Linked DNA regions of Acetivibrio cellulolyticus CD2. The protein of the gene in region 2 interacts with the protein of the main gene of each other region in a pairwise test. Links are inferred from orthologs where the notes say so. Each region holds a gene or a part of one and is shown on either strand. Other genes may lie near its edges.

The links.
Region 1: the proteins of ftsZ (region 2) and rlmN interact in binary tests that used the Escherichia coli proteins (3 or more experiments, as listed by UniProt). The link is inferred for Acetivibrio cellulolyticus CD2 from one-to-one orthologs.

Annotation. Positions count from the first base shown.
Region 1 is NZ_JH556659.1:1,117,935-1,121,139, reverse strand. What follows is about bases 179-3,047. They hold rlmN (23S rRNA (adenine(2503)-C(2))-methyltransferase RlmN), read left to right. Parts: upstream 179-1,025; coding sequence 1,026-2,069; downstream 2,070-3,047. Other genes in these bases: pknB (Stk1 family PASTA domain-containing Ser/Thr kinase), read left to right, coding at 3,022-3,047; ACECE_RS0224905 (Stp1/IreP family PP2C-type Ser/Thr phosphatase), read left to right, coding at 2,144-2,881; rsmB (16S rRNA (cytosine(967)-C(5))-methyltransferase RsmB), read left to right, coding at 179-1,021. In the rest of the region: more of rsmB, read left to right, coding at 1-178; more of pknB, read left to right, coding at 3,048-3,205.
Region 2 is NZ_JH556651.1:89,832-92,936, reverse strand. What follows is about bases 122-2,890. They hold ftsZ (cell division protein FtsZ), read right to left. Parts: upstream 2,169-2,890; coding sequence 1,074-2,168; downstream 122-1,073. Other genes in these bases: ftsA (cell division protein FtsA), read right to left, coding at 2,453-2,890; spoIIGA (sigma-E processing peptidase SpoIIGA), read right to left, coding at 122-716. In the rest of the region: more of spoIIGA, read right to left, coding at 1-121; more of ftsA, read right to left, coding at 2,891-3,105. UniProt on the Escherichia coli protein: Essential cell division protein that forms a contractile ring structure (Z ring) at the future cell division site. The regulation of the ring assembly controls the timing and the location of cell division.

The DNA.
Region 1 (3,205 bases), on a different replicon or contig from region 2:
TGGACACTCTGCCAGCAGCAGGTACGTTAATGCTATGCTTAGAAATGTAGCAAGGTCAAAGAATAAGATAGTTTATCCCGACAGAAACAAAGATTTGATCTCATATCTGTCTATAAAATACTCACATCCTGACTGGATGGTCAAAAAATGGCTGGACCGTTTTGGGGAAAGCTTTACAGAGGAGCTTCTAAAGAGTAATAATGAAACTGCACCATTAACTGTTAGAGTAAATTCTTTAAAGACTACTAGAGAAGAACTTGAAAATACCCTTAAAAAAGAAGGGTTTGAAACTGAATCAGCCAAATACATTGAAAATGCTTTGACAATAAATAATCCATCTTCTCTTACAAAGATGGAGGCGTTTGTTAAAGGCTTTTTTCAGGTTCAGGATGAAAGTTCAATGATGGTCGGAAGGATTTTCGATCCTAAGCCGGGGGAATTTATTGTGGATGTATGCAGTGCTCCTGGAGGTAAAACTACTCATATTGCAGAGCTTATGGGAAATAGGGGACAGATTATAGCTAGAGATATTCACGAACACAAAATAAGATTGATAAACGAAGCTTCAAGCAGGTTGGGCATAGATATAATAAAGGCCGAAATTTTTGATGCATCAGAACAAGATGCAAGTTTGACGGACAAGGCTGACCGTGTTTTAGTTGATGCGCCATGCACTGGACTTGGTATTATACGAAGAAAACCGGATATAAAGTGGGCGAGAAACTCAAACGATTTAAACGAGATAGTAAAACTTCAGGAGAAAATACTTAATGCTTCTTCGAAGTATGTAAAGCCTGGAGGAGTATTGGTTTATAGTACATGTACCATAGAACCTCAAGAAAATGAGGAAATGGTTAAAAAATTCTTAAAAGACAATAAGGAATATACAATGGAAGATATATCGAAGCAACTGCCGGATGGATTAGTAAAAGATACAACAAAAGATGGATATATTCAGTTGTACACTAATAGGGACGGTATTGATGGATTTTTTATCTCTAAAATGAGGAAAAGGAGCTAAGCTTATGGACGGGAAGGTTGACCTTCTTAATCTTACAATTGAAGAGTTGGAGAATTTTTTTCTGGAAATGGGACAGCAGAAGTTTCGTGCAAAGCAGGTTTTTCAGTGGGTCAACAAGGGTGTTAAAGATATAGATGAAATGACTAATCTTTCAAAAGATATAAGAGAGAGTCTTAGGGCTTCAGCATATATAAATAAGCTTGAAGTTGTTGAAAAGTTTGTATCAAAGATAGATGGTACGACAAAATATCTTTTTAAACTTATAGATGGGAATATAGTAGAAAGTGTATTGATGAAATATGAGCATGGTTTTTCTGTTTGTATTTCTTCACAGGTAGGCTGCAAGATGGGATGTAAATTCTGTGCTTCTACTGGAGTAGGATTTTTACGGAATCTCACTTCAGCTGAAATGTTGGATCAGGTCTTAACTATTCAAAACGATGCAGGAAGTAGAGTGGGAAACGTAGTTGTAATGGGAATTGGAGAACCGTTTGATAACTACGATAACCTCGTAAAGTTTATAAGATTGATAAATCATAAGGATGGTATGAATTTAGGTGCGAGACATATTGCTGTCTCAACCTGCGGTCTTGTACCCGAAATTTTAAAACTATCCAAGGAGAATTTACCTATAACTCTGTCTATTTCGCTACATGCAACTAATGATGAGGCGAGAGAAAAAATTATGCCTGTTAATAAAAGGTATTCTATTGACAAATTGATTGAAGCATGTAAGATATATACAGAGACTACAAGTAGGCGAATAACATTTGAGTATGCCTTGATTGATGGGGTAAATGACCTGATTGAATATGCCCAGCAGCTTTCTAATCTGTTGAAGGGTATGTTATGTCATGTTAATTTAATACCTGTAAATAGCGTTACCAATACTGGTTTTAAAAAGAGCAGTAAGGAAAGAATTTATAAGTTCAAGGAGGTTCTTGAAAAGCGTGGCATTGAGACTACTGTCAGAAGGGAACTTGGTGCTGACATTGATGCAGCTTGTGGTCAGCTTCGAAGAAGCCTTATTGAAGCTGTTAAGGAATAGACGTTTTTCATTGGTATGATTACGCAGTAGTTTAAACTATAAAACATTTTACGTGTTTTCTGGGGAGTGGTATAGTGAGATTTGGAGTGGAAAGCGATAAAGGTAGAGTAAGGGAAATGAATGAGGACAGCTATAAAGTTATTACAGGGAAAGACGGTATACCTGATACCTTTATTGTAGCAGATGGAATGGGTGGACATAACTCGGGAGAACTAGCAAGCCGTATGGCTGTTGACCTTTCTGAAGAGTATTTGCTTAAATACTTACAACCTGATGAAAGTGAAGAAGGCATAGTATCCTTTATTTGCAGCATGATGGAAGAGGTTAACAAAAGTATTTACTTTAAAGCAAAGGAATCAGATGAAAACTATGGTATGGGTACTACTTTTGTTGTCGGTATTCTCTTAAAGGGAAAACTATTTATTGGGCATGTAGGTGATAGCAGAGTGTACCTTATAAGAAATAGTTCACTAGAAAGGCTGACTACTGATCACTCATATATTGAAGAGCTTATAAAAAATGGTTCGCTAACCAGAGAGGAAGCAAGGAACCATCCTAAAAAGAATGTAATAACCAGGGCTTTAGGTTGTGAAGAGAACGTTGCTGTTGATACATATTCAGTTGATGTAAATGATGAAGACATATTTATTTTGTGCACTGATGGATTAACTAATATGTTAAGTGAAGATGAGATGTTATCAATGATAAAAAATAATGATGACCCACAGTATTCATGCAGTGAGTTGGTTAGACTTGCAAATGAAAAAGGTGGAGAGGATAATATAACAGTTATCATTGTAAAAAATTCTTAATCATTCTTAAGCAAACTATTAGCATATATATATCTTTATAGAATATTGTATGTTTTATCCTTTATTTTAAATATGTGAAGTGGGTTTTGATTGAATCTGATCAGATTTAATATCAAAATGCCATAAAAAGAGGTGTTGTTATGGAAGGTCGCATACTTGGTGGAAGGTATGAATTAATAGAGAAAATTGGTGGGGGCGGAATGGCCCTTGTATATAAGGCGAAATGTAAACTTTTAAATAGGTTTGTTGCAATTAAATTGTTAAGGCCGGAGTTTACGGCAGATGAAGAATTTGTTAAACGCTTCAGAGTTGAGGCTCAAGCTG
Region 2 (3,105 bases):
AGCCTGAACCTTGAAAACCAGCTGGAATCCGAGACAATCCTAGTTACACATACCAGGTCATTCTCTTTTGACTCTTCAAAGATATTCTGTATCTCTTGAGGCAAAATACTTTTTATTGCATTAAATTCAACTACAACTACAGGCACATGCGTCAGCGGATCATACAAAGCATTACCGGTATCCACTAATGCAGACAGGTCTATTGCTCCATTCTCAAATGCAACTTTTAGAGGTATAAGCAGCCTATCCCTCACCAATCTGCCCTGTATGATATCCCAGAATATTTTAACTATGATTCCCGCTGTAGCAATTCCTAAAAGCATCACAGTCCACTTCGAATTCCAGTAAACATAGAAAAACCCATTTCTCACAAAACCTCCGCTCTGGTTAAAATAGAGGAAGGCAAAACCTGCTCCTGCAAAAATGAATGTAGATATATAAAAAATCGCCAGCGTCTTGAAAAATGCACCAAACCGTTCGAATGAAAAGGCAATTGCAACAATTGCAAATGATAGAGCAATTTTAGCAATTGTAGTATAATACCCCTTCAAGCTTGGAAAAACAACCAGGATTGCAACATAAAGAGCTCCAACTGTGGCACCTAGAAATAGCCTCAAATGGGATATTTTATTTTTAGAAAATTTAGCAGTCATTAGAAGAATCAAATAGTTCATTACTATGTTTTCAAGTAAAAGTACATCAAGAAATATCTCCACTCTTTTCCCCCCTGTAAGTAAGAAATGGCTTACCCTTTGTTAACCTGCTTCAAGTAACATAAAACCTCAACTAATTGCATACCTTATTAACTTATATGCATAAGCATGTATTTTTATTATTAATTATACAAATTAATTAACATATAATTTGTCAAAACCTCACTGCAGAAAAATTTTTCGTATGACAAAAATCTAGTGCTTTTTAACGTTAAAAAATAAAAACCTCGGGGCAGCGAGTCCCTCAGTTTTTCACTCTTTCATTTCACTTAAAGAGGCTAAATGGAAAAAGCCCTAAAGCATATCAAATATGCTCTAGGGCCTTTGTAATAAAACCTATTTAGGTATTATACACAACACTTATTTAAATCTATTCCTTCTAAGGAAAGTTGGAATTTCCAGTTCATCTGAAACAGGCTGAGGCTCTGGAATTTTCTCTGTAGTTCTAGTACTTGTCACAGCAACTTTCTCAACAACTTTTTCAGTTTTTCTTAAAACCGGAACCTTGTCAAATCCGGTCGCTATAACGGTAATTAAAAGTTCATCCTTCAAATTCTCGTCAATAACCGCACCAAAGATAATATTTGCATCAGGATCTGCTGATTTTTGCACAAGTTCTGCAGCAGTATTAACTTCAAAAAGTCCAAGGTCAGGTCCACCAGTAATATTTAAAAGAACCCCGCGAGCACCTTCAATTGAAGTTTCAAGCAAAGGACTTAGGATAGCCTGTTTTGCAGCCTCTTCCGCTCTATTTTCCCCTGATGCTCTTCCAATACCCATATGTGCCAAACCAGTATCCAGCATAATAGTCTTAACATCTGCAAAGTCAAGATTTACAAGTCCTGGTACTGCAATCAGGTCGGATATACCCTGTACACCCTGTCTTAATATGTCATCTGCAATTCTGAAGGCATCCACTATAGAAGTCTTCTTTTCTGCAACCTGAAGTAGCCTGTCGTTTGGTATTGTAACTAATGTATCAACTACTCCTTTGAGAGTCTCAACGCCTCTCTCCGCATGCTGCATTCTTTTTCTTCCTTCAAACATAAACGGCTTAGTTACAACGCCAACTGTAAGTATTCCCATTTCCTTTGCTACCGAAGCAACTACAGGAGCTGCTCCTGTTCCTGTTCCGCCACCCATACCGGCAGTAACGAAAACCATATCAGCACCCTTTATAGACTGTGCTATTTCATCCTTGCTTTCATTTGCAGCTTTTTCTCCAATTTCAGGGTTTGCACCTGCTCCAAGACCTTTTGTAAGCTTGTCCCCTATCTGGATTTTAGTATTTGCCTTTGACAAAAATAAAGCCTGTTTATCAGTATTTACAGCTACAAATTCAACCCCACGAAGTCCTGCAGTTATCATTCTATTTACAGCATTGTTACCGCCACCGCCAACACCTATAACCCTTATCTGGGCAAATTGTTCAAGATCAATATCAAATTCCAACAATGTAAGTCCCCCTCCTTATTCTTTTGTAATAACACAACACTAATAGACAAAATCTGTTCCCGAAATATCCTGTATAACATTTATAGTAATTTTCATCAGTTACAGTTATATTTACATTTGTCAATCCTATTCTCTCAATATTTAATAATATATTAATATTTGGATTTGTGCAAGGATGTTTTTAATAAGTTTAAAACCTTTAGCAAAACTTGCAGGCTAAAGATTTATACGTCAATTATAAACTAAGTCCATACCATTGTACAACGAAAAAAAGAACTAAAATGTTAAAACAAACCATTAAAAAGATTTGCTAATTTTCTAAAGAATCCACCAGTATTTTTTCCCTTATTCTTTTTTTGCTTTTTGACTTCACAACCTGTATTGCTTGCACCAAACCTATTTACAATATATTTTGCAGTCCCAACCGATATTAAAAATTCAGGCTTTGTTACATTTGAAACATTATATGATGCCACTCTAACAGGCAAATCAAACACTTCATACGCAAGCTGCATATTTCCATCAATATAGGAAATACCTCCGCCCGACAAGACAATGCCCTTGCCAAAGCCTTCCAAAACATTAGCCTCTTTAAGTTGTTCCCTGCAAATTGAAAAAATCTCATGCACTCTTGCTTCGATTATTTCAATTACTTCTGAAACCTTTATGTTTATCTTTCTATTCTCATTTATCTCATTTACAGTAATCTCATGGTCATTCTTAATCAAAGATGTAAGAGCAAGCTCATATTCCCGCTTAAGCTTTTCCGCCTCCTGATGAGGAATTCTCAGCCCTATGGAAATATCATTGGAAATATGGTCTCCACCGACAGGAATTGCATCATAAAAGACCAAACGCTTATTCTTGATAACAGATACATTGGTAATACTGCCGCCAATGTCAATAAGTATAACTCCCATCTCTTTTTCTTCCGGAG